DNA from 4 places in the Mycobacterium appelbergii genome. Region 3 is predicted to be linked to each of the others. Evidence: riboswitches for the same ligand, from Rfam matches in the RefSeq annotation. Region 3 holds a riboswitch; each other region holds the start of a gene.
What was found. Region 3 has a riboswitch for cobalamin ahead of M1247_RS28165 (CbtA family protein). Riboswitches for the same ligand answer to the same signal wherever they lie in the genome.
Positions count from the first base shown of each region.

Region 1: another riboswitch for cobalamin. It lies ahead of M1247_RS12870 (ABC transporter substrate-binding protein); the one in region 3 lies ahead of M1247_RS28165 (CbtA family protein).
Region 2: another riboswitch for cobalamin. It lies ahead of M1247_RS10690 (ABC transporter substrate-binding protein); the one in region 3 lies ahead of M1247_RS28165 (CbtA family protein).
Region 4: another riboswitch for cobalamin. It lies ahead of metE (5-methyltetrahydropteroyltriglutamate--homocysteine S-methyltransferase); the one in region 3 lies ahead of M1247_RS28165 (CbtA family protein).

Region 1 is NZ_JAMQTH010000005.1:80,725-88,477, forward strand. Features, by position in the region: gene M1247_RS12840 (PucR family transcriptional regulator) at 35-1,501, shown strand; gene M1247_RS12845 (acyl-CoA thioesterase) at 1,504-2,304, opposite strand; gene M1247_RS12850 (acyl-CoA dehydrogenase family protein) at 2,324-3,445, opposite strand; gene M1247_RS12855 (hypothetical protein) at 3,555-3,866, shown strand; gene M1247_RS12860 (CobW family GTP-binding protein) at 3,850-4,845, shown strand; gene M1247_RS12865 (WD40 repeat domain-containing protein) at 4,842-5,849, shown strand; gene M1247_RS36525 (hypothetical protein) at 5,851-6,237, shown strand; cobalamin riboswitch at 6,198-6,388, shown strand; gene M1247_RS12870 (ABC transporter substrate-binding protein) at 6,407-7,753, shown strand, end outside.
Region 2 is NZ_JAMQTH010000004.1:121,151-128,903, forward strand. Features, by position in the region: gene M1247_RS10675 (cobalamin biosynthesis protein) at 1-338, shown strand, start outside; gene M1247_RS10680 (ABC transporter ATP-binding protein) at 298-1,077, opposite strand; gene M1247_RS10685 (FecCD family ABC transporter permease) at 1,074-2,102, opposite strand; gene M1247_RS10690 (ABC transporter substrate-binding protein) at 2,105-3,115, opposite strand; cobalamin riboswitch at 3,170-3,366, opposite strand; gene M1247_RS10695 (hypothetical protein) at 3,800-4,069, shown strand; gene M1247_RS10700 (APC family permease) at 4,282-5,655, shown strand; gene M1247_RS10705 (N,N-dimethylformamidase beta subunit family domain-containing protein) at 5,910-7,753, shown strand, end outside.
Region 3 is NZ_JAMQTH010000014.1:149,487-157,239, reverse strand. Features, by position in the region: gene lysS (lysine--tRNA ligase) at 1-1,466, shown strand, start outside; gene lsr2 (histone-like nucleoid-structuring protein Lsr2) at 1,594-1,935, shown strand; gene clpC1 (ATP-dependent protease ATP-binding subunit ClpC) at 2,199-4,754, shown strand; cobalamin riboswitch at 4,834-4,981, shown strand; gene M1247_RS28170 (CbtB domain-containing protein) at 4,937-5,152, shown strand; gene M1247_RS28165 (CbtA family protein) at 5,174-5,971, shown strand; gene M1247_RS28160 (histidine phosphatase family protein) at 5,968-6,516, shown strand; gene M1247_RS28155 (serine hydrolase) at 6,513-7,753, opposite strand, start outside.
Region 4 is NZ_JAMQTH010000010.1:43,853-51,605, forward strand. Features, by position in the region: gene M1247_RS22660 (hypothetical protein) at 1-653, shown strand, start outside; gene M1247_RS22665 (SDR family NAD(P)-dependent oxidoreductase) at 707-2,161, shown strand; gene M1247_RS22670 (FAD-dependent monooxygenase) at 2,190-3,821, opposite strand; gene metE (5-methyltetrahydropteroyltriglutamate--homocysteine S-methyltransferase) at 3,908-6,187, opposite strand; cobalamin riboswitch at 6,323-6,545, opposite strand; gene M1247_RS22680 (enoyl-CoA hydratase) at 6,613-7,365, shown strand; gene M1247_RS22685 (dihydrolipoamide acetyltransferase family protein) at 7,366-7,753, opposite strand, start outside.

The DNA.
Region 1 (7,753 bases), on a different contig from region 3:
ACCGAAGCTGAGACTGTGCAAAACTGTCCTGGTGGTGACTGTCGGTTCCGTCCTCGCCGCGCCCGGACTCGGGCTGCGCAGCCTGCACATCTGCCGCGCCGAGGCCGATGTCCGGTGGGTCGCCACCAGTGAGCTGGCCGACCCGGCGCCGTTCCTTGAGGGCGGCGAGATCCTGCTGACCACCGGTATCGAAACCCGGCAGTGGCGCCACGAGTGGGACGAGTACGTGCACCGACTGGCGGAGGCGCACGTCGCCGCGGTGGGAATGGGTGCAGGCCTGACCCATGCGAAGACACCCGCGGGCCTGGTCAACGCGTGCCGCAAGCACGGGGTCAACGTGTTCGAGGTGCCCCGGCGCACTGCGTTCGTCGCCATCAGCCGCCATACCGCTCAACTGCTCGAGGAGCAGGAGTCCACCGACGCGCGGGAAGCGCTGAAGGTGCAGCGACGGCTGATCGCGGCGGCGGCGAAGCCCGATCCGACGGTCGCCGTGGTGTCGACGTTGGCGCAGGCCGTCAACGGCGCGGCGTGTCTGATGTCACCGGACGGTCGGGTGACCGTGGGGCCGGTCGGGCCGCGCCGTGCAGATTTTCCGCTCGACGAGGTCGCCGTGGACGTCGTCCGGTTACAGGCACACGGGCGCCGGTCCGCCTCGGTGCAGTCACGCCCGACCGCGTCGGTATCGGTACACCCCATCGGATTACGCGGCAGGCCATCGACCTACCTGGCGGTGCTGGGGCCGACGCGACTGTCCGACGGGCAGCGTCACGCCGTTACCACCGCGGTGGCGGTCCTGGGCCTGGTCGACGAACAGGACCGTAGCCGGGCCAGGACTCGTCGTCATCTGCGGGCACGTGCGATCGAGCTACTCATCGGAAACGATGCCGAGACAGCACAACTGGTGCTTGACGTGGACCTGCCGACTTCGGTGCTACCGCCACGGTTCCGGATTCTGCGGGCGGCCGGGGAGGAATCCCAGGTGGACGACGCCCTGACCGGGCTCGAGCATCGCGGCGTCCTGGCCGGGAACCTGTCCGGTGAGCTGTGTGCCGTACTGGAACTCAGGCGGGCCCAGGGCGTCGGCGCCGCGTTGGCCGATGCCGGGCTGCTGGTGGGCGTCGGCGATGTGGTGCCTGCTGGTGACGGCGCAGGCGGGCATCGCACCGCCGGGCTGGCCCTGGACCAGGCCACCACGACGTCGGGTCCGGTGTTCTGGGACCGGGTCATCGGCGACGGGCCGCTGGGCCTGATCGACCCGCAACGGGCGAGCGCGTTCGCCGAATCATGGTTGCGCAACCTCGATTCCGAGCAGCTGGACACGCTGCACTGCTTCCTGCGGCATCACGGCTCCAGGCTCAAGGTCGCCGAAGAACTCGGCCTGCACCGTAATACCGTGCGCAACCGGCTGGACTCGATCGAGGCGGTGCTGCCAGGGCAACTCGATGATCCGCAGACCCGGGTCAGCGCCTGGATCGCGCTGCAGTCACTGCGCGCCCGGTGACCTCAGCCTTTGAAGTAGACGATCTGATGACTGCTCGCCAACAACGTGCTGTGGCGGCCCCACAGGTGGGCGGTCTGGTCGAAATAGCCGCGTGAGAAGCGTTGCGCCCGCGCTGTTGCCAGGACAAAATCGTCGCCTTGGGCAGCCAGTTCGGCGTCGTCGGCGTGGAAGTACACGGTGATCGACACCGTGCCGGCGGGCACGAACTGCCCTCGCCGAAGAAACACCCGCGGATAGAAGATGTCCCCCATGGCGGTCAGGGCCGGGAAATCCATCGGCCGCGGCGGGTCGTTGCGCACCCACAGCGTCGTCGTCGAGGACTCGTCGGGGCCGCCATCGGTGTCCGGCATCGCGCCGTCGACGAACCGCAGGTCGTAATTGTCGAACCACACCACGCCGAACGGCGAATCGGATCGCTCGATCTCCTCGGGCGGCAGCGCCGGCGGAGGCCCGATCTCGGTATCCGCCCAGGTGTCACGCCGCAGTCCGAACACCGCCGTGGCCGTGGTGGTGACCGCACCGTCCTGGCTCAACTCGACGATCCAGTGCTGATTGGAGCGGTTGGTCTTCACTGCCCTCGTCGCGATCTCGAATTCCCCGTCGACGATCGGGGCCAGATAGTTCACCGTGAGCGCGATGGGTTGTCCGTGACAGTCCGGTTGCTGCGCAATGGCACGCACGATGGTGGCCGCGGTGATGCCACCGAAAGGACCGACCATGTTCGCCCACTCGGGCAGCGTCCGGCCCCGCAGGCGTCCGTCTCCGGCCGGTTCGAGGTCGAGTGCCTTGTCGAAGAAATTCACCAGGTCAGCGTACGCAAGCCTACGAGTAGTTCGGCCGGCCCAGTCCCAGGGCGTGCTGGGCGATCATGTTGCGGAACACCTCGAGCGTGCCGCCGTAGATGCCGGTCGGCCCTGCCAGCCGGAAGATGTACTCGACACCATCGGTCAGTGCACCGGCCGAACCGAGAATGTCCATCAGATCCGGTGACACGTCGCGCATGGTCTGCGCGATGGCGACCCGTCCGAACATTTCGGGTGTGCTCATCGCCGCTTCCATTCGCGCGACGCCACGTCCCAGTCTGTAGCGCACCGCATCCTCGTCGCCCGCCGCCGTGGCAACCCGGTCCGCCGCCTCGGCCATCAACGTGATGTGCTCGGTCATCGTGGCGATCTTCTGCAGCCCGGCGTCGTCCCGCTCGACGGTGCCGTGTTCGACGTCGAGCGCGCCGCGCAGCACCGCCCATCCCCCGTTGATCTCACCCACGCGGTACCGGTCGCTGACCCGGACATCGCTGTAATAGGTGATATTGGTGCGGTCGCCGTCGACGGTGCGGATGCCCTGGATCTCCACTCCGGCTGAGCCCAGCGGCACCAGGAACATCGTCAGACTCTTGTGTTTGGGGGCGGCGGGGTCGGTGTTGGTGACCAGGAAGACATACTGGGCGTTGTGGGCGTTTGACGTGAACATCTTGGACCCGTTGATAACCCAGCTCGATCCATCCGCCTCCCGCACGGCGCGGGTCTTGCACGTCGCGACATCCGACCCACCCTCGGGTTCGGTGTAACCCAGGCACAGCCGCAACCGACCGGCCAGCACACCAGGCAGTATCTCCTCGATCAGCTCGGTGGAGCCGAACTGCTCAACTGTGTGTGCCACCATCGCCGTGGTGCCCCAGTGAAACCACGGGGTGTGGGCCCGGCCGATCTCCAGTTCCCAGATGCGCCTGCGCAGCGGGCTGAATCCGCCGTCCGCCTCCGTGCGGTAGTCGTCGGCCAGATACCCCGCCTCGCCGAGTGCGAGATGCACGGTCTCGTCGAAGTTTTCACCGGTCTCCCGGTCACGCCGTAGCACCTCGTCAGTCACCACACCGGCGAGAAAGGCACGCAGCCCGGCACGAAACGCCTCGTCGTCTGCCGACAACTCGACGCGGGAGAAATCCATGTCAACACCGTGACATTTTCGACTTGATATGTAAAGCATGGCGCCGGCGGGACCGGGGCCTGGGACGCATGTTATGTTAATGACAATCATTTTCAATAAGGAGGTGCCCATGCCCGACCTGGTCAATCCCGGTGGGATCGCGCGCTCACCCGCCCTGCCGAAGGCTTCGGTCGAGCAGGTCGACGCGCTCAAGGCCGTGGTGCGGACAACGCTCGGACTGACGATCGACACGACGGTGCTGGTACAGCAGCTGGCCTGCGCCGAGCCGGACTGTCCACCGGTGGAAACCGTCATCGCGGTCCTCTCCAGCCGCAGAACCACCTGGAAACTCGCCAGACCCACTGCCGACATCGCTGTCGCGGACCTGCGACGCGTCATCACCGAGCACCCGGAAGGACATGACCATGCCGACCACCACTGACGAGCGGGTACCCGTCACCGTCATCACCGGGTTCCTCGGATCGGGCAAGACCACACTGGTCAACCGAATCCTCACCGAGCAGCACGGCAGGCGGATCGCCGTGATCGAGAACGAGTTCGGCGAAGTCGGAATCGATGACGCCCTCGTGCTCGATGCCGAGGAAGAGATCTTCGAGATGAACAACGGCTGCATCTGCTGCACCGTGCGCGGCGATCTCATCCGCATTCTCGGTGCGTTGATGCGGCGCCGGGACCGCTTCGACCACATCCTCATCGAGACCACCGGGCTCGCCGATCCCGCACCCGTCGCACAAACCTTCTTTGTCGACGATGAGATCCGGGGCCGGCTGCGACTCGACGCGATCGTGACATTGGTCGACGCCGCCCACGTGCTCGACCACCTCGATGAGGTCAAACCCGCCGAGGTCGAGAACGAGGCCGTCGAGCAGGTGGCCTTCGCCGACCGGATGATCCTGAACAAGGTCGATCTGGTGAGCGCCGATCACCTTGCGGCCGTGGAGTCTCGGCTACGCGGAATCAACGGTGGCGCCGACATCGTGCACGCGCAGAACGCCAAGGTGGACCTGGACCGGATCCTCGACGTCGGGGCGTTTGATCTGCAGCGCGTGCTCACTGACGATCCGGCGTTCCTGGAGGAAGGCGATCACCAACACGACCAGACCGTGACGTCGGTGGGTATCCGGATCGACGGCGAGGTCGATGTCGAAAAGCTCAACGCGTGGCTCGGAGAGCTGTTGTCCACCAAGGGAGTTGACATCTTCCGGAGCAAAGGCATTCTCGCTCTGGCCGACCAGGGACGGCAGTACGTCTTCCAGGGCGTGCACATGCTGTTCGACGGCACGGAGGGAAGGCCGTGGCGCGACGGGGAATCCCGCACCAACCGGCTGGTCTTCATCGGCCGCAACCTGGATCGTGACGAGCTCGAATCGGGTTTTCAGGCCTGTCTGGTGGCGTCGTGAGTCCGGCGGTGCTCGCGGGTGACACCTGGCGCATCAGCGTCGATGACGCGGTATCGGCGCTCGCCGCGTCGCCACAAGGACCGATCGCGGTTGCCGGCGCGGAAGGTTCGGTGACGATTCTGGCGCCAGACGGGATTGTCGAGTCCCGGCGCGACATCTCGCTCGGCTGCCTGACGGTGGCGTGGTCGCGGTCCGGTGACCGCCTCGCGGTCGGATCGGTGCACGGCGTGGACATTCTCGATACCTCCGGTGCCGTCATCGGAGGACGTCACGGCGGCTGGTGCTCGTCGGTGGCCTGGAGCCCGGACGGTTCGCGCCTGGCCGCCGGGGTGGGCCGCAGCACCGTTGTCCTCGACGAAGATGGCACAGAACTGTTCAGCGCCGAGCGGTCGAGCACCGTGACCGGTGTCGCGTGGATCGGCCGTCGGGTCGCAGGCGCGGCCTACGGCGGCGTACACATCCACCCGGTTGCCCGCGGCTCCGCGCCCGACGTGCTGCCCTTCACGGGTTCGCTGCTGACGCTTGCGATCAGCCCCGATCGGCGTTGGGTTGCCAGCGGCAACCAGGATGCGACCCTCCATATCTGGCGGACCGGACGACGCGGTGACGAGCTCGCCATGTCCGGATACCCGACGAAGATCACCGCGCTGGGCTACTCGCCCGATTCGGCGCTCCTGGCGTCCGGAGGTGGCGACGACGTCACGGTCTGGGATTTCACGGGCCGAGGTCCGCGCGGCAGTACACCGCGGATACTGCGTGGTCACGACGCCACGGTTACGGCACTCGTGTGGTCGACCGACGGCACGATGGTCACCGCGGCATCCGACGACGGCCGGGCCGCGGTGTGGTCGATACGCTCAGCGGTGCCCGGCTTCCCGTTGCGGCCCGTGGATTCGTTGAGCCGGGAATCCCCTGCGACCGCCGTGGGCTGGGACGCCGCGGGTCGACTGCTCGCCGGTTGGGCTGACGCGACCGTGGCGGCACACGTGGTGGGCGGGGGCTGAGATGGCGGAGCGCGCCGCCGGTTTCACAGCTGTGGTCTGCAACGCCTGCACGACCACAGAGCCCGGCCTGTCGGTGCTCGACGCGCTGCGCGCTGCGGTCCGGCGTTGCGCCCACGGCATGCTGATTTCCTCCGGGTGTCTACTGGACCAGGTCAGCTGCGCCGGGCGCACCGATGGCGTGATGGTGCTGGTGCAGCCGTGCGCCGCCGATCGCACGCCCGCGGGCTCCGCAGTGTTGTTCGGGCCGATCGACCACGCTGAAGCAGCCGCACACCTGCACGAATGGCTGATACGCCGGCAGTGGGCGGTTCCCCTGCCCGGGCGGTGGCCAGCCACCGGCAATATGGGTAAACTCCGGGTCGCCGTGGTGAACGGGAAGCCGGTCTGACGCCGGCGCGGCCCTCGCCACTGTAGCCGTTGAGCACGACACCCCTCGCGTAACAGCGAAAACTGTTGCGGGCCACTGGGAAACCGGGAAGGCCTGGGTGCCCGTGTGATGACGCGGAAGCCAGGAGACCGGCCACGGCACGCTATGTCCACGAGGGTTTGGAGTAAGCATGACGCACGATGCTGCCTTGATGCAGCCCTGGACTCGTCGTCGGTTCTTCGGAGCCGTCGCGGGGATCGGCGGGGCGTTCGCGCTGAGTGCGTGCGCACCGACCGAGCGACAATCCTCGGTGTTCACCGCGCTGTACGAGGGAGCCGGCTCGTCGGAGGTCATCGACCCGGGCGTCGGAACCATGTTCATCGACGAGGCCCGCGTCAAACACCTCTACGACGGACTGTTCGAAGTCGATTCGACCATGACACCCGTCCCGCGGCTGGCCGAGGCCGCCGAACCCGACAAGGACGGCACCCGGTGGCGGATCACCCTGCGGGAAGCCGACTGGCATGACGGCAGCCCACTGACCGCTGACGACGTGCTGTACACCCTCGCACGCATCCTCGGCCCGCAGGACGGCGCATCGCCATTTGTCGCGGCATCCACCCTGGGACAGATCGACTTGCGCGCCTCGCGCGCGGTCGACCCGCGCACTGTCGAAATCGCGCTCTCCACTGCGTCGTTTGATCTTCCGACGTTACTTGCCTCGTACGGCACGCGAATCGTGAAGGACGGCACACAGGATTTCTCCCGTCCGGTGGGGACCGCGGCGTATCGCTTCCAAGCCTTCACCCCGGGACGCGAGTTCGTCGCCACCCGCCATGACCGCTACTGGGGCGAGCCCCCTACCATCGAAGAGCTACGCATCCTCAGCGCCGGCGCCGAGGCCAGGCTGTCGGCTCTGCGTGGCGCACAGGCCGATTTCGTCGACAATCTCTCACCTGGTGCCCTGCGAACGCTCGAGGGCAGCAACGACATCACCGTGCACAGCGCCCCCAACTCCGGGATCCTGTACTTCGCCATGAAGACCGATCAGGCACCGTTCGACAACCCCGACGTGCGCCGCGCGATGATGCATCTGGTCGACCGGGAGCAACTGGTGACGGTGGCACTGGAGGGTGCGGGCGAGGTCTCCGACGACGTCTTCGGGCGCGGATACCGCTACTACGCAGACGATCTCGAACCACACCGGCACGATCCGGGCCGGGTACGCGACCTGCTGCGCCGAGCCGGCCACTCCGATCTGAACTTCGAGCTGTTCGTCGCACCGGTGTCACACGGCTTCGTCGAGGCCGCCGAACTGTTCCGGAAACAAGCCGCCGCCGCCGGCGTCACGGTGCGGGTCAGCATCGGTTCCAAGGACACCTACTACACCGAGGCACTTCACCGTGGCGATATGACGATGGGCCAGTCCGGACCACTGCCGATCCCCTACCACTTCGGATCCCGGCTACTGAGCGATGCGCCGAAGAGCTTCACCCGTTGGGCCGACGCTGAATTCGACGATCTGTATCGCCGGGCA
Region 2 (7,753 bases), on a different contig from region 3:
CCGGATCCCGGCTGAGCGGTGTGCTGACACTCGTCGTCGGACCGAATCGGCGCGCCGCGCTGACGGCCTGGCGTCGTGACGCGCGGCGCCACCCGAGCCCCAACGCCGGTGTGATCGAGGCGAGCTTCGCCGGTGCCCTCGGAATCCGCCTGGGGGGCACCAACGTCTATTACGGAAACCGGCGCGAAGACCGGGCGTTGATGGGTGCCGGGCGTCCACCGGCGCCCGTCGACATCACGCCGACGATCCGGCTCGCCCGACGCGTCGGGTTCGGCTCCGCGATCACCGCGGCCGCCATCAGCCTGATGCGCGGCCGGGGATCGGCCGCCCGAATCTGACGTGAGGGCAGCCGTTTTCCAGCACGACGGTCGCTTCCACCTCGTACACCTCCGCGATGACCGCCGGCGTCAACACTGCGGCGGGCGGGCCTGCGGTGTGTACCAGACCGTGGTGCAGGATGACGAGCTCCTGGCAGTACGCGGCCGCCAGGTTGAGGTCGTGCAGCGCCATCACCGTGGTGGTGTCGGTCGCGGCCACCAGTTCCAGCAGTTCGAGTTGGTGGCGGATGTCGAGGTGGTTGGTCGGTTCGTCGAGCAGCAGTTCGGTGGGTTCCTGAGCCAGCGCCCTGGCGATCTGCACGCGCTGGCGTTCACCGCCGGACAACGTGGAGTAGCGCCGGCCGAGTAGGTCGGCGACTCCGGTTGTGACGGCCGCGGATTCGACGATCGCGCGGTCGGCCGCCGATATCGGCGACCACGCCGGGCGGTGCGGTAGCCGCCCGAGTTCCACCACGTCGCGCACCGTCGGCTCCTGGTCGGTGCTGGCCTCCTGGTCCACCACCGCGAGCCGGCGGGCGAGGGCGCGACGGCTCATGGCGGCCACGTCGGCGTCGTCGAGACGCACCACCCCCGACGACGTGGTGCGCAGCCCCGCCAACAGCCGCAGTAGCGACGACTTGCCGGAGCCGTTCGGGCCCAGGAGACCGACGGTGCTGCCCGTGGCGACGTTGATGTCCACACCGTCGACGATCAGTTTGTCGCGGATCCTCCAGGTGATCCGGTCGGCGGTCAGGCTCATACGCTCCTCCTGCGCCGCAGCAGGATCATCACGAACGCGGGAACACCGACGATTGCGGTGGCCACGCCGACGGGCAGCTCCTGAGGGGCGATCACGACGCGTGCGGCGGTGTCCACCCACACCAGGAACACGGCCCCGAAGATCGTGGCTGTCGGCACCAGCACCCGGTGCCGGGTGCCGACCAGCGCACGCGCCGCGTGCGGCAGTACCAGCCCGACGAATCCGATGGCCCCTGACATCGACACGATCACCGCGGTGACCAGAGCGGTCACCACCAGCAGCACCATCCGGGTGCGTGCCACCGAAACCCCGAGCGTTGCCGCGGCGTCCTGCCCGAACAGGAAGGCGTCGAGCGTGCCCGCACCCGCCCAGCAGACCACCACACCGACTGCGACCACGAATCCGCAGATCGCCACATCGCGCCACGACGCACCGCCGAGTGAGCCCAGCAACCAGAACAGCACGCCCCGCGTCTGTTCCGCGTCAGCCGAGGTGAACACGATGAACGACGTGAGCGCACTGAACAACTGGGTGGCTGCTACTCCCGCCAGGATCATCCGGTCCATGCCGCTGCCGGACGCCACCGCGAGCAGCAACACCAGGCCGAACGCCACGACCGCTCCGACGAACGCGCCTGCCGCCAATCCGATTACCCCGGAGCCGATCCCGAGCACCACGATCGCGACCGCACCCGTCGATGCGCCGGAGGCCACGCCGAGGATGAACGGGTCGGCCAACGGATTGCGCAGCAGCGACTGCAGCAGCACGCCGCACAGCGCCAGGCCGGCCCCGCAGGCGGCGGCCAGCAGGGCGCGCGGCAACCGCAGTTCCCAGATGATGCCCTGCTGCAACAGCGACAGCTGCGACGACGGGCCGCCGAGCCGTTCCAATACCACGACGAACGCGTCGCGCGGGCCGAGATCTGAGGGTCCGATCGTGGTCGCCACGGCGATCGAGACGAGCAGCAGCGCAAACCCGGCAGGCCACAGCAGCACCGGGGATGAGCGGACGGATGTCGCCGTCATCGTCAGACGGTGAGGCCGTGTTCGCGCAGTCCCTCGGCCACCTTCTCGATGGCGGTTACGATGCGGATCGACGGATTGAGTTCGGCCCCGGCCAGACTGATGTACCGCTTGTGCTTCACCGCCGTCATCTCGCGGGTCACCGGGTTGGATTCCAGGAAGGCGATCTTGGCGGCGGCGGACTCGGCGGTCTGGCTCTTGCGGGTGAGGTCGCCGAGGATCAGCACATCGGGATCGCGCTGCGCCACGGTCTCCCAGCTGATCTGGGGCCAGTCCGCGCGGGAGTCGTCGAATACGTTGGTCAGCCCCAATTCCCTGGTGATGATGCCCGGTCCGCCGCAACAGCCGGCCAGGTACGGCGACTCGGAATTGGCGAACCAGTAGAGCACCGACGTCCCTTCGGCCGGCGTGTTCGCCGTCACCGCTCCCAGCCGGTGCTGCAGGTCCGCGATGATGGCCTCGCCCTCCTGCCTGCGGTCGACGAGGGTTGCCAGATCATGTATTTCAGTGAAGACGGCGTCCATCTCCAGGGTGCGGGTGCGCGGGCCGTCGGAGTTGCCGACCTCTTTCGTGCATTCGATGGCCGACAGGTACGACGGCACGCCCAGTTGCTCGAGCTCCTCGGAGGTGGCGACCCCGCCCGGTCCCAAGGTGCCCTGCAGCGATGCGGTCACCAGATCGGGTTCCTTGTCCAGTACGGCCTCGAATGACGGAGCCTGTTCGGCAAGCCGTTCGACGGTGGCGTTGTCGGCTTCCAACGACGGCAGGATCGGATCGGTCCAGCCGGCCGCACCGACCATCCGGTCGCCCACCCCGAGCGACAGCAGCACTTCGGTGCTGCCCTGGTTGAGCGAGGCGATCCGCTCCGGACGCTGGTGGACGGTCACGTCCCGACCGCAGTTGGCGATGGTGACGGGGTAACCGGCTGCGGGCGCGGAAGCCTGCTCGGCGGGCGGCGCACAGGCGGCGACCACGAAGGCCAATACCGGAACGGCGAAAAGGACAGACGGGCGCATGGCGATCCTTCGCATCAGGGGTCCGATCGGCGAGACCCGATGAGCTGACCGCGGCGGGCGCCGCGGACGCCAGCAGGTATTCGGACTCGGGGGTCGTCCTCGGCGGGCCGCCTTCCCAGGAGCAACGCTCCCAGTGGCTCTCAGTTGCCTGAGAGGCCCGCCTCGTCATCCCCACACCGCTGCGCGTCAGTCCCGGATTCGCACCGGGTTCCCTTCTCCACACGGAGTTGACTGGCCCGCCCAGCGTAGCAATTCAGCGGGTACACACCCACGTCAGCGCATCGTCCACATCGTGGACCACCGGCAGGCTCCGCGCAGGCCGAGTTCGACCATCAGTCGCTCGACGGTTGCTTGAGTTCTCGATTCTCCGCCCGTAAGCGGCGGAAACCCTCAGCTAAGGCTGATCTGTATGGCCTCTCGGCGACGACAGATCAATACATTGACGGGTTCATCGGCACCGAGTGCGGCCGGTGGACACTCTGTCAGGAATATCCAGTGGTTAAGCGACAGATAGCCGTTCGATTCTCACGGTGTGTCTGGTCACACTTGCGCTATGTCAGCGGATCCACCGGCCGTGCAACCAACTCATTGATGCGAAGGCCCGTCGTGAACTTGGTATTGAGCAAGCAACTTGCCTGGGAGTTGGTGGATCAGCTCGGTCGACGCTTGAGCGAGGAGGAGCGCATGGACGTTTTCGTCGACCTGGGCAGCGGCGAGGACGTGGGAGCCATTGGCCGCCTACTCCACATCGCCGCCAAGCATGGCTATCCCTTGCCGGCCCGGATGGTCCAGAAACTCCATGTCTGGGCTTCCACCCATGGTGTGGAGGAGTGCTATGCGCCTGTTTTTGCGACGATTGAATCGGCTCGTGCGCCGTGGGCCGGTCGCGTTGACGCCTCGACCACGACTGCGGCTCCCCAGTCGTCGCCGACTGTCGTCCACCCGACACCGTGATCATGTTTCGAGTGCCGGACCTGACAACCTGTCACTAGGTGCCGGACGCCTCACGATCCAGGATGAATCAGACCGCCGGCCGGATGCCGATCGGCGCAGGTGCGGCGCGCCGCTGAGCAGATTCTCCAAGAAGGGATGCATTTCCCATGTCTGACCGAACTTCATCCTGCGAATCGTCCACGCCGAGCGGGACCCAACGTCTGAGAGGCTCGATGGGGGTGTGGGGAATCGTCTTCATCGTCGCCGCCTTCGCGGGTCCTCTCGGCGCCATGGGCGGTACGGTTCCGATTGGCATCAATGCGGGCAACGGGATCGGACTCCCCGCGACCTTCATCGTAAGCACCGTCATTTTACTGCTGTTCTCGGTCGCTTTCACAGCGCTGACCCCGTACGTGCCGAATGCGGGAGCCTTCTATTCCTACATCGGTACCGGGCTTGGTCGCCGGACTGGGTTCGGTACTGCCTTCCTGGCGCTGCTCGCCTACCTCGCTGTCCTGGTCGGCGTATACGGTCTTCTCGGCTCCGGCATCACGGCGCTACTCGCGTCGTGGGGTGTCAGCGCTCCGTGGTGGGTGGGCGCCTACGTGTGCATGGTCGCGGCCGCGTTCCTGGGTTACCGCAATATCGACCTATCCAAAAAGGTACTCGGCGTCCTGTTACTCGCCGAGGTCGGAATCGTACTCGCGCTCGACGCGGCCGTCTTCGTCAATGGTGGTGGGGAGGAGGGGATGTCGCGCGGCTTCACCGCACCGGAGGCTCTACTCTCGGGCGCACCCGGACTGGCATTGTTGTTCTGCTTCCTCAGCTTCTTGGGGTTCGAGGCTACGGCGGTCTTTCGTGATGAGTGCCGTGACCCGAACCGCACCATTCCGATTGCGACCTATCTCGCGGTGACCCTGGTCGGGGGTTTCTACGTGGTATCCACCTGGGCGCTGATCTCTGCGTGGGGTGACCAAGAGGCGGTCAGGATTGCCGCCGAGGATCCGGGTGCCATGCTTCCCGGTGCCGTGGCGAACTACCTGGGTGGCGCGGCGGAACATGTCGTCCAGGTGCTGTACGTGACGAGTCTGTTCGCGTGCTTGCTGTCCATCCAGAACGTTTCCTCCCGCTACGCGTTCAACATCGCTCATCGCGGTGCACTGCCTGCAGCACTGGGTACGCGCCACGATCGGCACGGGTCACCCTCCACCGCTTCCCACGTCGTCACCGTGATCTCAGCGGTCTTCGTCCTGCTAGCAATCGTGACCCGCCTAGATCCCGCGACAGAGCTCTACGCCTGGTTCGCCGGCGCCACCACCGTCGGATTCATCGTGATGCTGCTCGGCACCAGCCTGTCCGCGCTGGTCTTCTTCGGTCGGCGATTGCACTCTGGCACGCTCGATGAGTCGGTCGTCCGAGTCATCGTGGCTCCCGTGTTGGCCTTGGTCTGCCTTGCCGCAGTATTCGTTCTGATACTCCAGAATCTTCGAGATCTCGTCGGAGGGTCGCAACTGGTGGCATGGGCCGTACTGGGCTCACTGGCTGCGGCCTTCGCCTGGGGGTTCACCGTGTCCACCCGTCGCCCCGAGCTGTCCCTCGACAATTGAGGGTGGGGCTCAGTCACGCTAAACCCCTCGTTCCCCGCTCGCGTCGACTTCTAAAAATGCGCCACTGTTGACGGTCCGTCATGGCTCCGTCCCCCATGGTTTACACGAGGCCGATTGCACCGCGCACGCAATGTTCGAGAGATTGAGAGTTCTTCAATGAAGAGCACGATGTCGGCTCCCGCGACGGGAGTCCAACGCGGTGCCGGGCCGGGCCCGCGTGCCAGCCAATAGCCAACAGCCAGCGGAGGAACCACATGAAGGTCGTCGGATACGCGGACAAGTTGAGCGTCGAGCCTGGAGCATCGATCACCTTCATGGTGAGTTCCGAGCCCGGTCGCTTCTCGGCTCAACTGGTCCGCCTCATCCACGGCGATACCAACCCGGCGGGCCCGGGCTACAAGGACGCGGCTGTCCCCAGCACGCTGGACGGAGAGTACGACGGAGCCCTGCAGAAGCTGCGGACCGGCTCCTACATCCGGGCGACCGGCAGAGAAGAATTGGATGCCGCGCGCGACGTCACACTCCAGATGTGGATCTGTCCGACACTTCCCGAAAAGCCTGTACAGACGATCGTCGCCAAGGGCAACGGCGACGAGGACGGGTTCGCGCTTCGGCTCGAGGAGGGCCGCCTGACGCTGCGGATGGGGACCGCTGCGATATCGGTCGATCTGACCGTCCGCGCCGGCCAGTGGTACTTCGTCTCCGCGGTCTACGACTCCGCTTCGGGAGCCGCGCGTCTGGCGCTCGAGCCGAGCTGGGGCGTGACCTCCGGGCTCGAGGACCACGCATCCGCAACGATGCCCGCGGGCCGCGCGTGGGGCCCGGGAGACTTCCTGATCGCCGCGGAAACTACGGCCGACGGTGAGATCGGCAACTTCTACAACGGCAAGATCGACGCCCCCACGATCTTTTCGCGGGCGCTCAACGACGATGAGCTGGCGGCACTTCGCGACGATGACGCATCCGCCCCCACCGATGCCGCTGCGGCGTGGGACTTCGCGCAGAACATCAGCACCTGGTCGGCGGTCGACGCTTCCGGTAACGGCCAACACGGTGAGATCGTCAACAAGCCGACCCGCGGAGTCACCGGCCGAAACTGGTCGGGCCGTGAACTCGCCTGGAAGCACGCGCCCGGGGAGTACGGCGCCATCCACTTCCACGACGACGATCTCTCCGACGCCGGCTGGACCCCCTCGTTCGAGTGGACGGTTCCCTCCGATCTTCGTAGCGGGGTCTACGCGGTGCACCTCACGGCGGGCGACCACGAAGACTACGTGCCGTTTTCCGTCGTTCCCCCTTTGGGCCGGCCAACCGCGAAGATTGCGATCTTGCTCCCCGTCTTCAGCTACCTGGCATACGGAAACGAGCAGATGCTCGGCCCGACGGGCGCGTATTCTGGTGCGCTGCCGCAGTATCCGTGGCAGGCCCAGGACAAGTACGTCGTCGAGACGGGTTTGCGGAGCTTGTACGACAGGCATACCGACGGTAGCGGTGTCTGCTACTCGTCCTGGATGCGGCCGATCGTGAACATGCGGCCCAAGTACGACATGCCGTTCCTCGATCTCGGCAAAGGCTCGCCACATCAGTTCAACGCCGACCTCCACCTCATCGACTGGCTCGAGGAAAAGGGGATCGAATACGACATCATCACCGACCTCGAGCTGCATCACGAGGGCGTGTCACGGCTCAGGGATTACCGCCTGGTGTCGACGGCGAGCCACAACGAGTACTGGTCCGAAGCGATGCTCGACGCCGCCGAGGCGTACACGAACGGCGGCGGCCGATTCATGTATCTGTCGGGCAATGGCCTGTTTTGGGTTACCGCGCTCGACGAGGCGACCGGTACCGGTGTGGAGATTCGTCGCTGCGGACCCGCGCAACGCACCTGGAACGCCGCCCCGGGCGAATCGTCGCTCAGCAGTACCGGTGAGCCAGGGGGTCTGTGGCGCTTTCGGGGCCGCGCTCCCCAGAGGTTCCTTGGTATCGGGTCCATTGCCGAGGGAGGCAGCGTGGGGCGGCCATACGATCGGCAGCCCGCAAGCTTCGACCCGAAAGCGGCGTTCATCTTCAACGGCATCGGCGATGACGAACAGATCGG
Region 3 (7,753 bases):
TCCGCATCCGGCAGGCCAAGCGGGAGCGACTGCTGGCAGAAGGTCGCGAACCGTATCCGGTGGAGGTTCCCCGCACCCACACGCTGGCCGAGCTGCGCACCACCTATCCGGATCTTGCCGCTGACACCCACACCGGTGCGGTGGTCGGCGTCGCAGGTCGGGTGGTTTTCGCCAGGAACTCCGGCAAGTTGTGCTTCGCGACGCTGCAGGAGGGTGACGGCACCCAACTGCAGGCCATGATCAGCCTGGCGCAGGTCGGGCAGGAGTCGCTGGACGCATGGAAGAGTGACGTCGATCTGGGCGACATCGTCTTCGTTCATGGCGAGGTGATCAGCTCCAAGCGCGGTGAGCTGTCCGTGCTGGCCGATTCGTGGCAGATGGCGTCCAAGTCTCTGCGCCCGCTTCCGGTTGCTCACAAAGAAATGAGCGAAGAACTTCGGGTGCGTCAGCGCTACGTCGATCTGATCGTGCGCCCGGAGGCTCGCACGATCGCGCGCCAACGGGTGGCGGTGGTGCGGGCGGTGCGTTCAGCCCTGGAGCGCCGCGGTTTTCTCGAGATCGAGACGCCGATGCTGCAGACGCTTGCCGGTGGTGCTGCGGCACGGCCGTTCGTCACCCACTCCAACGCGCTCGACGTCGACCTCTACCTGCGTATCGCGCCTGAACTGTTCCTCAAACGCGCTCTGGTGGGCGGATTCGAGAAGGTCTTCGAGTTAAATCGCAACTTTCGTAACGAAGGTGTGGATTCCACCCACTCACCCGAATTTGCGATGTTGGAGACATATCAGGCGTATGGCGACTACAACGAATCCGCCAACGTCACGCGTGAGCTTATTCAAGAGGTGGCCGACGAGGCGATCGGCACCAGGCAGGTGCCATTGCCGGATGGCAGCCTCTATGACCTCGACGGACAATGGGACACCGTCGAAATGTATCCGTCGCTGTCCGAAGCTCTGGGGGAGGAGATCACCCCGGATACTCCCGCCGAGCAGTTGTGGCAGATTGCCGACCGTCTCGAAGTCGAGATTCCCCGTGACCGTGGTTTCGGTCACGGAAAATTGATTGAGGAACTATGGGAGCACACCGTCGGTGAAAAGTTGTGGGCGCCGACGTTCGTGCGCGACTTCCCCGTCGAGACGAGCCCGCTCACGCGCGCTCACCGCAGCATCCCGGGGGTAACGGAGAAATGGGATCTGTATGTCCGCCGCTTCGAACTGGCGACGGGTTACTCAGAACTCATTGACCCGGTAATCCAACGCGAACGGTTTGAGGCGCAAGCCAGGGCGGCCGCTGCCGGTGACGACGAGGCAATGGTTCTCGACGACGATTTTCTTGCCGCATTGGAGTACGCGATGCCGCCGACCACCGGCACCGGAATGGGTATCGATCGGTTGTTGATGGCGTTGACCGGCTTGTCAATTCGGGAGACGGTTTTGTTCCCGATTGTTCGACGGCACAGCAACTGAACTGGCGCGACCTGTGCGTTGTTGAAATGGTCCGCGTCTTTGTGGCACATTGGTGCCGGGGCGCGGGATACTCGTGTCAGTACGGGCTACTCACCAATGCGTGCGCAGAAGGGTTCGGTGTGGGGTAATGGCAAAAAAAGTTACTGTCACGTTGGTCGACGATTTTGATGGCGAAGCCACCGCCGATGAGACGGTCGAATTCGGGCTCGACGGGGTGAGCTACGAGATTGATCTTTCGTCAAAGAACGCGACCAAGCTGCGCAACGATCTGAAGCAGTGGGTAGAGGCGGGGCGCCGGGTGGGTGGCCGTCGCCGCGGCCGTTCTGCCGGAGCCGGCCGTGGCCGTGGGGCCATCGACCGCGAGCAGAGTGCGGCCATCCGCGAATGGGCCCGGCGCAACGGACACAACGTCTCGACCCGTGGACGTATCCCCGCCGACGTGATCGACGCATTCCACGCGGCAACGTAGGCAAAAGTTGCCGGTGCGGCCGGGTGGTGACCGCCCGGCCGCTCTTTCGCTAGCGGCGAACTGCCGACCGGGCGTAACGGGAAACGAATCCGTGACCATTGACGTTGCTCATTGACAGCGACGGGTGCAGGGCCACGGTGTTGGGCGGAACGGACCGCCAACCTCCGCACCCGTGGCTGCCGCCCACTACAGTGGACCCCAGGTACTACGTGGCCAGTACTGCGCGTCAGTACCGCCACGCGATGGAGAGCAGGTAACCACCGATGTTTGAGAGATTCACCGACCGTGCCCGCAGGGTCGTCGTCCTGGCGCAAGAAGAAGCCCGGATGCTCAACCACAACTACATCGGCACCGAGCACATCCTGCTCGGCCTCATCCATGAAGGTGAGGGCGTAGCCGCCAAGTCGCTGGAATCGCTGGGCATCTCGCTCGAAGGTGTGCGCAGCCAGGTGGAGGAGATCATCGGCCAGGGCCAGCAGGCCCCGTCCGGGCACATTCCGTTCACGCCGCGCGCCAAGAAGGTGCTGGAGCTCAGCCTGCGCGAGGCGCTGCAGCTCGGCCACAACTACATCGGCACCGAGCACATCCTGCTCGGGCTGATCCGTGAGGGTGAGGGCGTGGCCGCCCAGGTTCTGGTCAAGCTCGGCGCGGAGCTGACGCGTGTGCGCCAGCAGGTCATCCAGCTGCTGAGCGGCTACCAGGGCAAAGAATCGGCCGAAGCAGGCACCGGCGGGCGGGGCGGCGAGTCCGGCAACCCGTCCACGTCGCTGGTGCTCGACCAGTTCGGCCGCAACCTGACCGCCGCCGCGATGGAAGGCAAGCTCGATCCCGTCATCGGCCGCGAGAAGGAAATCGAGCGGGTCATGCAGGTGCTGAGCCGGCGCACCAAGAACAACCCGGTGCTGATCGGTGAGCCCGGCGTCGGTAAGACCGCCGTGGTCGAGGGCCTGGCCCAGGCGATCGTGCACGGTGACGTGCCCGAGACGCTGAAGGACAAGCAGCTCTACACCCTGGACCTCGGGTCACTGGTGGCGGGCAGCCGCTACCGCGGTGATTTCGAGGAGCGCCTCAAGAAGGTGCTGAAGGAGATCAACACCCGCGGCGACATCATCCTGTTCATCGACGAGCTGCACACGCTCGTCGGTGCGGGTGCGGCCGAGGGCGCCATCGACGCCGCCAGCATCCTCAAGCCCAAGTTGGCTCGCGGTGAGCTGCAGACCATCGGTGCCACCACCCTCGACGAGTACCGCAAGTACATCGAGAAGGACGCCGCGCTGGAACGACGCTTCCAGCCGGTCCAGGTGGGTGAGCCGACGGTTGCGCACACCATCGAGATCCTCAAGGGATTGCGTGATCGCTACGAGGCGCACCACCGGGTGTCGATCACCGACGGCGCCATCGCCGCGGCGGCCACGCTGGCCGACCGGTACATCAACGACCGGTTCCTGCCGGACAAGGCCATCGACCTGATCGACGAGGCCGGTGCCCGGATGCGGATCCGCAGGATGACCGCTCCGCCGGACCTGCGCGAGTTCGACGAGAAGATCGCCGACGCCCGCCGGGAGAAGGAATCCGCGATCGACGCGCAGGACTTCGAGAAGGCCGCGAACCTGCGGGACCGGGAGAAGACCCTGGTTGCACAGCGGGCCGAGCGCGAAAAGCAATGGCGTTCAGGTGATCTTGACGTCGTGGCGGAAGTCGACGACGAGCAGATCGCCGAGGTGCTGGGTAACTGGACCGGTATCCCCGTGTTCAAGCTGACCGAGGAGGAGACCACTCGGCTGCTGCGCATGGAGGAGGAATTGCACAAGCGGATCATCGGCCAGGAGGACGCCGTCAAGGCCGTCTCCAAGGCGATCCGCCGCACTCGCGCCGGCCTGAAGGACCCCAAGCGCCCGTCGGGCTCGTTCATCTTCGCCGGCCCGTCCGGTGTCGGTAAGACCGAGCTGTCCAAGGCACTGGCGAACTTCCTGTTCGGCGACGACGATGCGCTCATCCAGATCGACATGGGCGAGTTCCACGATCGGTTCACCGCCTCGCGGCTGTTCGGTGCCCCTCCGGGGTACGTCGGCTACGAGGAGGGCGGCCAGCTCACCGAGAAGGTGCGCCGCAAGCCGTTCTCGGTCGTTCTTTTCGACGAGATCGAGAAGGCCCACCAGGAGATCTACAACAGCCTGTTGCAGGTTCTGGAGGACGGTCGGCTCACCGACGGTCAGGGTCGCACGGTCGACTTCAAGAACACGGTGCTGATCTTCACGTCCAACCTCGGTACGAGCGACATCAGCAAGGCGGTTGGCCTCGGCTTCACCCAGGGTGGCGGCGAGAACAACTACGAGCGGATGAAGCAGAAGGTCAATGACGAGCTGAAGAAGCACTTCCGCCCGGAGTTCCTGAACCGTATCGACGACATCATCGTCTTCCATCAGCTGACGCAGGACGAGATCGTCCAGATGGTGGAGCTGATGATCGGCCGGGTCGGCATCCAGCTGAAGGCCAAGGACATGGAGATGACGCTGACCGACAAGGCGAAGTCCCTGTTGGCCAAGCGCGGCTTCGACCCGGTGCTGGGAGCCCGCCCGCTGCGGCGCACCATCCAGCGCGAGATCGAGGACCAGCTCTCGGAGAAGATCCTGTTCGATGAGATCGGCCCCGGCCAGCTGGTGACGGTCGATGTCGAGGGCTGGGACGGCGAAGGCGCGGGTGAGGACGCGAAGTTCACGTTCTCCGGCGCAGCCAAGAAGTCCGAGCCTGTCGAGCCGGATCTGGCCGGCGCCACTGTGGCCGGTTCGCCGGGCGCTGCTGCGACCCCCGCCGAGTAGTACGTAATCGCGAAAGCCCCCCGAGTAGCCTCGGGGGGCTTTTGCGTGGCATACGATGCTGATGTAATCGACACGCAAAGGAATCTGGTGAGAATCCAGAACGGTCGCGCCACTGTGAACAGTCAGACCCTTGCGCCTGTCACTCCGCGGACTGGGACGCGAACTCCCGGAAAGGACCCCCGATGACATCTCCTGAGGCTCACCAGAGTCGTGTTCGGCCCGTAGACCTCTCGGCCACCAAGGCCGTCGCCTGGCTCACCCTCACCGCCTTCCTGGCACTGGTGATCCTGTACTTCGTGGGCATGGATCAAGGCGCCACCTCGGTGTTCGGCAACAGCACCTACATTCACGAGTTCGTCCACGACGCTCGCCACCTGCTCGGTTTCCCCTGCCACTGACCGGCGGGGACACCTGACGCGATGGAAAAGTTCATCATCTGGCGCGGCGTTCTTGCCGGCGCCATCGCTGGAGTGCTCGCATTCATCTGGGCGAAGATCTTCGTCGAACCCGTGATCGGCCGTGCCATCGACTTCGAAGACGGCGTCGGTACGGCACGTGCCGCCCTCGAGCACGCCCACGGCGGTCACAGCCACAGCCACGGCGGCGAGGGCGCTGAGATCACCCGCACGGTGCAATCCACGATCGGCATGGGTTTCGGCGTGCTGGCGTTCAGCGTGGCGATGGGGGTGTTGCTGGCGGTGGTCTTCGTCGTCGCCTACGGCCGCACCAACCTGTCGGTCCGCGCGCTGGCGGCATTGAGCGCAGGGGGCATGCTCGTTTCGTTGTGGATCGTGCCTGCGCTGAAGTACCCGCCCAACCCGCCTGCGGTCAGCCTGGACGAGACGATCAACCAGCGCACCCTGCTGTACGTGCTGCTGGTTGCGCTCTCGGTGGCGCTGTTCGTCGCCGCGGTGTACCTGGGCCGTCGGTTGGTGCCCAGGCTCGGCGCATGGAATGCCACGCTCGCGGCGACGGGTGCCTATGTGGTGGCCATCGCGGTGGTCTACCTGGTGTTGCCGACGATCGACGAGACCCCGGGTCCGGTTGTCGACGAGGCGGGCGCGATCGTCTTCCCCGGTTTCCCGGCCGATGATCTGTACGAATTCCGGTTGTACTCACTGGGCACCCAGGTGGTCATGTGGACGACGATCGGCCTGGTGTTCGGGGCGATGGTGTCCCGGCTGCTGGAGGCCAAGCGGGAGCCCGTCACCGCGTGAGTGAGGTCGTCCGGCTGACCCTGGTTTCGCATGCACTCACCGACGCCATGGCAGCCGGACGGTTCCCCACCGACGAGCCGCTGAGCCCGGTGGGCCACCGCCAGGCCGACGCATCGATCGAACTGGGCACCGTTGACGCTGCCTACTGCGGACCCGAGAAGCGGACGCGGCAGACCGCTGAACTGCTCGGCGTGCGCGCCGAGGTGGAACCGCGATTGGCGGATCTGGACTTCGGCCGGTGGCGTGGCGACGTGTTAGGCGGGGTGCGCCCTGCCGAACTGGCCATCTGGCTGACCGAACCCGCCCAGGCACCCCATGGCGGGGAATCCGTGGTCGACCTGATCGGCCGGGTGCGCGATTGGCTGGGCACCCTCACCAACCGCCGCGGCCGGCTGGTGGCCGTGACACATCCCGCGGTAGTGCGCGCCGCCATCCTCGTCGCCCTCGATGCCCCGCCGAAATCGTTCTGGCGCATCGACATCGCGCCGGTGAGCCGGACGGTGATGCACTTCCGTGGCCACGCCTGGACACTGCGCAGCAACTAGCCCACCGGTGCGAGGGCGAACGCGCGTTTGGCGACCGACAACAGCCAGCCCGCGGCGGTGGGGCTGCGGAACTGTGGCCAGTTCAACTGGAAGCTGACCACCCATGGCTGCCCGGTGTGGTCGACGGCGTACCAGCTGAAGGTGAGATCCCCCGGCAGGTTTCCGCCCTTGGCGCCGATGTAGGTCCACTTGTCCGGGTCCAGGTCGATCCCGGGCAGGGCCGACAGGATGTCCTTGACCGGTGCGGCGGCGCCGTAGGCGGAAGCCTGCAGCGCGGCATGCACCCGGCAGATGTCGGTCGCGGTGCCGAACCATTCCAGTCCGTCATTGGACCCCGGCAGGTGCGTGCGGGTCGGATCTGGTTGGTAGGGACGGGAATTGGTCTGCTTGAGTAGTTGCACGCGGTCCTTGGGTGACGCGTTCTTCCATTGCTCACGCAGATTCGGTTCGCCCCAGCCGACCGAGAACACCTCATGCATCGTCGGGAACGGTGTCATGCTCGCCGGATCGTGGTGACCGGCGGTGACCAGTGCGCGTTCCACCGCGCCGGTCCCGACGCGACCGATCAGCAGGTCGGTGGCCATGTTGTCGCTTGCGGAGATCATCTGCTGGGCAGCGGTCCGCACCGTGATCTGGGCCCCCGGCGGCAGCTTGTCCAGCCCTGCCGAGCCGAGCGCCTTACCGTCCTTGGTGATGGTCAGCTGATCGTCCCAGCTCAGTGTCCCCGCTTTGATGGCATCCGAGACGGCAAGCAGCACATAGAGTTTGAAGATCGAGGCGAGTGGCAACGACAGGTCGGTGTTGGTGCCCGCGACGCGCTCGCACTTGCCGTCGTTCACCTTGGACACCTGGTAGGAGTAGCGCGCGCCCGACTTCGCCAATTCGGTGTCGATGTCGGCCCATTTGTGGATCACCGGCTTCTCGGTGGTGACCTCGAAGCGGTCCACGAGGCCGGCGTCATTGGTTTTCAGCTCGATGTCCTGGGACACGTTGTAGGACGTCAGCACATGCAGGGTGGCCGAGCCGGCGCCGATGTCCACAGCGGTGACCGTGAAGGGCCGATCCCACCAGATGGAGTCCAGTTTCGTCCCGACCAGGTCGACCTTCTCGGGGGCGGCGAGTGTGCGTACGCCGACAGGACCGATGGGCCAGTTCGAGTTCAGCATGTCCATGGTCTGCTTGGCCCGCAGTCCTGGGGGAGTGTTGGTGTCGATGTGGGCGCCGTAGGACACCTCGG
Region 4 (7,753 bases), on a different contig from region 3:
CCGGTTTCGATCCGCTCGGGTTGCGGGGACGGACCCACCACCGGAATTCTTCCGGCGGTGTAGCGGGCAAGGTGCTCGACGCCGCGGCCGCCGTGCTCGACATCGCCGATGTACCCGGGACCCGGTCGTGGGATCGTATGGACCGGTCGGAGCGCATCAACTGGTGGGTTCGGCGCGTGGGTGCGCTGGACACGGTGCTGGTCGCCTTCCCCGGGGTCTATGGTGCGATCGCGGACCGCTTGCCGATCCAGGACTTCCTCGGGTTCTCCAACCAGGCGATGGTGCTGTGTGCGGTCGCCCGCGAGCACGGCGTCACCGACCGCGATTCGCAGGTGCGGCTGTTGGGCGCGGTGTTGTGTGAGCGCGATCTCACCGCCGACGGTGCCGATGGTGGGGCGACCCCGCTCCCGCAACCGGAATCCTCCTCCGACCCGACGCCGTTGGCGCTGGCCAAGAAGCTGTGGGAGCTCGCCGCCGTCATGCGAGCGATCAGTGCGGAACTCGCCAAGCGGCCGCACCCGCAACGCATCTTCCACTATTTCGGCATGCTGCCCGCGGTCGGCGCGATCGCCGACTACCTCGGTGAATACGGCGCCCTGCGGCGGGCTGCCGAGCAGGGGGAAGCCTGGATCGCCGAGTACGTCGGAGCCTGACGGCGACGCAGAACGATTACGGAGACGCACCGGTGTCCCCGTACTCTTCGACGGTGACCGAGATCGATCCGCAGCAGCTCAGCACGTGCCTCAAGGTGCTGTCCGAGGTCGAGGCGCTGCCTCCCGAGCACCCCGACGCGGTGGCGGTACGCCGGGCGACGGCCGCATTGTGGAAGTCGGTCAAGCAGGCCCGCCGCCACGCCAAGCGGGATGCGGTGGCTGCCGCGGATCACGCCGTCACCGCGGCCACCGCCACCGGCGCCCCGGGGCGCATCGACGATGAGACGCAGGGTCTGCCGCTGGTATCCACCGCGGTCGGGGTGAGCGCGGGCACGCTGCAGCGCTCGCGGGCCTGCTACACGTGCAAGCTCCGCTACACCGTGGTCGATGCGTTCTATCACCAACTCTGCCCGCAGTGCGCCGCATTCAACCGGGCCAAGCGCGACGCCCGTACCGATCTGAGCGGCCGCAGTGCCCTGCTCACCGGCGGGCGCGCCAAAATCGGCATGTACATCGCGCTGCGGCTGCTGCGTGACGGTGCGCACACGACAATCACCACCCGCTTTCCGAACGACGCCGTACGCCGCTTCGCCGCCATGCCTGACAGTGCGGACTGGCTACACCGGCTGCGGGTGGTGGGCATCGACCTCCGCGACCCGGCTCAGGTCGTCGCGCTCGCGGACACGGTCGCCGCCCGCGGTCCGCTGGACATTCTGATCAACAACGCCGCCCAGACCGTGCGACGGTCTCCCGGCTCCTATGCGGCCCTGGTCGAGGCGGAACGCACCCCGCTGTCAGAACTCGTGGACGTGATCACGTTCGACCACATCAGTGACGCCCACCCGGCCGCACTGGCCGGAAGCCTCGCCGACCACCAGAGGCCGCACGCGCCGTCATCTCGCGGGTCGCTTGCCTCCTGCCCTCCGGTCACCGAGCTGGCCCTGACCGCCCGCAGCGCGTCACCGGAACGGATCGCCGCCGGAACCGCCATCGACGCGGGTGGCCTGCTGCCCGACACCGCTGCGGTCAACAGCTGGACTCAGCGCGTGCACGAGGTCGATCCGATGGAGCTGCTCGAGGTGCAGCTCTGCAACCAGACCGCACCCTTCATCCTGGTGAGCCGCCTGCGCCCGGCGATGGCCGCCTCGACCGCCCGCCGCAAGTACGTCGTCAACGTGTCGGCGATGGAGGGTCAGTTCAGCCGTGGATACAAGGGGCCGGGGCACCCGCACACCAACATGGCCAAGGCTGCGCTGAACATGCTGACCCGCACCAGCTCCGCCGAGATGCTCGAGCGCGACGGCATTCTCATGACCGCCGTCGACACCGGCTGGATCACCGACGAGCGTCCGCACCCGACCAAGTTGCGCCTGGCCGAAGAGGGCTTCCACGCCCCGCTCGATCTCGTCGACGGTGCCGCGCGGGTGTACGACCCGATCGTGCGCGGGGAGTCCGGCGAAGACCTGCACGGATGCTTCCTGAAGGACTACGCCCCAAGCAACTGGTAGAGCAGCCTCAGCGCGGCCCCTTGCCCGATCAACGGAACGTCAGCTTCAGGTGCGCGCCGAGTTCGTCAGGATCGAGCGCTCCGCGGGCGGCATAACCGAGATACCCGTCGGGGCGGACGACGAACGCCGAAACTCCTTCCGCGGCATAGGCATGAGCAAAATTGCCGTCGCGGTCGCGAAGCAGCGGCAGCACGGTCGCGTCCACCTTCGCATCGGGATGGGCGACGACGTAGACGTCCAACCGGTCATGCGCGGCCTGCACGGCCGCGGCGGCCGCCTGCTCCAGACGCTCCACCGCTTCGGGACCGCAATCAGGACCCGCATAACACAGCAATGTGTGGTGCGGACCGGTCAACAGCGTGAACAGGCGCGCCGGTGCCGTCACCGCGTCCCGCGTCAGCGTCCGCGCGTCGGGCGCCCTGGCACCCGCACGGGGCCCCGGCACCGCATCGACCGTCGGGGCGACGATCGGGCTGCCCGCATAGTCGATCAGCAGCTGGGCCTCGCGGCGCGCGATGTAGCCGGGGTCGGTGGAATCCGCTCCGATGCCTTCCCTTGCGCTGCGCACGGTTCGGCCCACGACCTCCTCACCTACCGGCCTGCGCTCCGCGTCGTAGCTGTCCAGCAGCCCGTCAGCGGCCTGACCGGACACCGCGAGCGCGAGCTTCCAGGCCAGGTTCTGCGCATCCTGGATGCCGGTGTTCATGCCCTGCGCACCGGTGGGTGGATGAATATGTGCCGCATCGCCCGCCACGAACACGCGGCCCCTGCCGTAGGCGTTGACGATGCGGTGGCTGATCCGGAACACCGATGCCCACCGCAGGTTGCGCGCAGTCGTTGGCTCCGGGGACAGCCGGTCCAGAACCGCCTGGATGTGTGACAGCTCCGGCTTCCTGCCGCTTTCGAAGCCGTGTTGCACGCCGTCACCGGACGGTGCGGCGCCTGTGGCGGCGTCCAGTTCTGCAGGCACCAGCATCGACATCCGGTAGCGACCGCGTCCCGGCAGCGGAATGCAGACCAGCAGGTCGTCGGTCTTCCCGTCGGTCTGGTGCATCGCCCGAATCGCGTAGCCCGGTGGTAACGACCAGTCGACGTCGAGATCGCCCAGCATGTACTGCTCTTCGAACGCAGCGCCCTCGAAGGTAAGCCCGAGCGTCTTGCGCACCACCGAATGGGCGCCGTCCGCGCCGATCAGATAGCCGGCATGCACGGTCTGCTGCTCACCGTCGCCGGTTGCCAGCGTCGCGGTGACCCCGTCGGTGTTCTGCTCGAACCCGGTGAGCCGCAACCCGCGCTCGATCACCACTCCGCGCGCCGTCGCCTCCTGCCGCAGGATGCGTTCGGTGGCGTACTGCGGCAACCCGATGAACTCGAAGGGAACGTCGTCGGGCAGCGCCAATTCCATCCGCCCGGCCTGCTCACCGTTCACATAGACCAACTGTCCGCGCATCTGCACCGCAGCGTCCAGCACCTGCCGCACGATGCCCATCCGCTCGAACAGTTCCAGGGTGCGCGGTTGCACACCAACCGCTTTGGCATACTGCGGCGGTTCCAGGAGCGGGTCGACGATACGGCATGCGACACCGTTTCGCGCCAGTTCGATGGCTGCGGTCAGCCCGATCGGCCCGGCTCCCGCGATGAGCACATCCGTGTCAGTCACTCCGCGATTATGCGGCAATGCGGCCGAGTGTGGGGCTTATGCGCGGGAACCAGCCTGATCGCGTGCACCGGCGCCACGGTCGACGGTTACGTTGTGTCGGAGCGCACTGCCGCCGCGGCGGCCACCAGGTGTTGCAGCGACGCCGTCACCTCCTCGGTGCTGCGCGTCTTCAGGCCGCAGTCGGGGTTGACCCAGAGCCGATCGGCAGGAACGGATTCCAGTGCCTCCCGCAGCGATGACGTGATCTCGTCCACCCCGGGAACCCGTGGCGAGTGGATGTCATAGACACCCGGGCCGACGCTGTTGGCGAACCCGGCTTCGTTGAGGTCGCCGAGCACCTCCATGTGCGAGCGGGCTGCCTCGATCGATGTCACATCGGCATCCAGATCGGCGATCGCCCCGATCACCTCGCCGAACTCCGAATAGCACAGGTGCGTGTGGATCTGGGTGGAGTCGGCGACGCCGGAGGTGGACAGCCGGAACGCGTCAACAGCCCAACGCAGGTAAGCCTCTTTGTCTTTCGATCGCAGCGGCAGCAACTCACGCAGCGCGGGCTCATCGACCTGGATGATTGCGATCCCCGCGGACTGCAGATCGATCGTCTCGTCGCGGATGGCCAGGGCCACCTGCGCGGCGGTGTCGGCCAGGGGCTGGTCATTGCGGACGAACGACCACGCCAGGATCGTCACCGGACCGGTGAGCATGCCCTTGACCGGCTTGTCGGTCAGTGATTGCGCGTAGGTGATCCAGTCGACGGTCATGGGGCGGGGCCGGTGGACATCGCCGTACAGGATCGGCGGGCGCACGCACCGGCTGCCGTAGGACTGCACCCAACCGTTCTGGGTGGCGAAGAACCCCTCGAGTTGCTCGGCGAAGTACTGCACCATGTCGTTGCGTTCCGGTTCCCCATGCACGAGCACATCCAGGCCGAGCTTTTCCTGCAGCGCAATGACATCGGCGATCTCGGACTTCATCCGCCGCTCGTACTCGGCAGCGTCGATCTCCCCGGATCGCAGGGCCGCGCGCGCCACCCGGATGGCAGACGTCTGCGGATACGAGCCGATGGTCGTGGTCGGCAGGTCAGGAAGGTGCAGGCGCTCGTTCTGTGCCTTGCGACGTCCGGCGGCCGGGCCGCGCTCGGTGCCCGACGCGATGATCGAGGCGATGCGGGAACGGACGCGGTTGTTGTTCAGCCGTGGATCGGACCGACGTGACGCGATCGCCGCATTGGAGGCGGCCACCTGTCCCGCAATCGCTTCACGACCCTCTTTGAGGCCCCGTGCCAACGCGACCACCTCGGTGACCTTCTCAAACCCGAACGCCAGCCAGCTGCGCAGCGCCGCGTCCAGATCCGGCTCGGCTTCCAGCGTGTACGGAACATGCAGCGTCGAGCAGGATGTCGACACCGCCACGGCCCCCGCCGATCCCGACAGGGTGGCCAGTGTTCCCAACGCGGCTTCCAGGTCGGTCCGCCAGATGTTGCGGCCGTCGACGATGCCCGCGACGACGGTCTTGTCCTGCAGCTCCGGTACTGCTGCAACGGTTGAGATGCCGCCCGCGGCCAGGTCCACGCCGATGGCCTCGACGGGCGTGCGAGCCAGTGCAGGGAGCGCATCGGTCAATTCGCCGAAGTAGGTCGCGACGAAGATAGGGGGCCGCTTGGCCAGACCACCGAGCCGGGCATAGGTTCGCTCGGCCAGTTCCGCGGTGGTGTCGAGCATGTCGGTGACCAGTACCGGTTCGTCGAGTTGCACCCACTGCACGCCGCGTTCGGCGAGCAGATCGAGCAGCGCGGCATACGAGTCGAGAAGTTCGTCGAGGCGCTCGATCGGAGCCGGACCACCGTCGACCGCCTTGGACAGCGTAAGGAACGTGATCGGGCCGATGATCACCGGGCGCGACGTGATGTCTTGTGCGCGAGTCTCCTCCAGCTCGGCGAGGACCTTGGCCGGATTGAGCGAGAATCGAGTCTCGGTGCCGATCTCGGGCACCAGGTAGTGGTAGTTGGTGTCGAACCACTTCGTCATTTCCAACGGCGCGATCTCGTCGTTGCCGCGCGCCGCCACGAAGTAGCGCTCCAACTCATCGCCGATACCGGTCACCCGGGGTGGTAGCGCGCCGACCAGGACAGCCGTGTCGAGCATCTGGTCGTAGTAGGAGAAGGTGTTGACCGGTACGGAATCCAACCCGGCCGCGGACAGCGACTTCCAGGTGTCGCTTCGCAATGCCGCCGCAACAGATTCGAGTTCGGCGCGGTCGATGCGGCCGGCCCAGTACTTTTCGACGGCCCACTTGAGCTCGCGGTTGGGGCCGATCCGCGGAGAGCCGGTGATCGTGGCGGTGAACGGTGTGGCGGTTGTCCTCATATGACGTCCTTCAACTGCGACGGGGATGGTCACCGCCACCAGGGACCTGACCGATCGCTGACGCGGCGCGCCATTGCGTGCAGCGACGACGTCGGTCACGCGCCCATTCCGCGAGGCGATGAACCACCGGGCGCGGCGCGCCCGGTACAGCCGGCAGGTCTTCGGACTCGCAGGCACGCACGTTGTCGTACACCTAATGGCCGTCGCTTCCCAGCTGCAGAGATCTGCGCGCCAGTGCTGATGACGGCGGTCGTTCCTGCACACCGCTGCGGGACAGTCCCGGATTCCCACCGGGTTCCCTCTCACGCCACACCGCAATCGGCATGCGGCGTTCGACGCCGACACGAACCGAAATCCGCGCCGACGAACCAGCTGCGATGCCCAGACTACCCGTGACGAAACACCGGCACGGCTAGTCTCGACCCGTGGCCGAATCTGTTCTCAGCGACGTCGCAGACCACGTCGCCCTCATCACCATCAACGATCCCGACCACCGCAATGCGGTGACGCTGGAGATATCGACCGCGCTGCGCGCCGCGGTCGACGAGGCCGAGGCCAACGCCGACGTGCACGCCGTGATCGTCACCGGTGCAGGCAAAGCCTTCTGTGCGGGAGCGAATCTCACCGCGCTCGGCGAAGCCACCGAAGACGGCCTGCGCGCGATCTACGACGGATTCCTGGCCATCGCGAACTGCGCGCTGCCCACGATCGCCGCCGTCAACGGTGCCGCAGTGGGTGCGGGCCTGAATCTGGCGCTGGCCGCCGATGTCCGCGTCGCCGGCCCCGCTGCCTTGTTCGATCCGCGGTTCCAGAAGCTCGGCATCCATCCCGGTGGCGGTGCCACCTGGATGATGCAGCGTGCCGTGGGGCCACAGGTGGCCCGCGCCTCGTTGCTGTTCGGCATGCGGTTCGACGCCGAGGCGGCGGTGCGACACGGATTGGCATTGAGTGTGGCCGAGGATCCGGTGGCGGCGGCGCGTGACCTGGCCGCCGGTCCCGCGGCCGCGCCACGCGAGGTGGTCATCGCCACCAAGGCGTCGATGCGGGCCACCGCCAATCCCGGGACCGTCGACGCGGACCAACACCGGATCGCTGTCGACATCGAATTGGGCCCGCAGGCCGCGTCGATCGAATCTCCTGAGTTCGCGCGCCGGCTGGCTGCCGCCAAACGCAGCTAGTTACAGCTCGAGCAGGGCCGATTCCGGCGCCTCGATCAGGTCCCGCAGCTCCACGAGGAATGCGGCGGCCTGCGCACCATCCGCGATGCGGTGATCGAAAGCGCATGTCAGCGACATGGTCGGGCGGGCCGCAACCGCGCCGTCGACCACCACCGGACGAGGTTTGACCGACCCCATGCCGAGGATCGCCGCCTCCGGATAGTTGATCACCGGCACCCCGTCGTCGAGGCCGAGCGCACCGAAGTTCGACACCGTGAACGTCGACCCGGCCAACTCCGCGGGCGTCAGCCTGCCGGCGCGGGCCGCCTCGGTGAGCCGCGAAACCTCCTGCGCAAGCTCGCGTGTGGTGCGGTGGTGGGCATCGGTGACGACGGGGACCAGCAGGCCA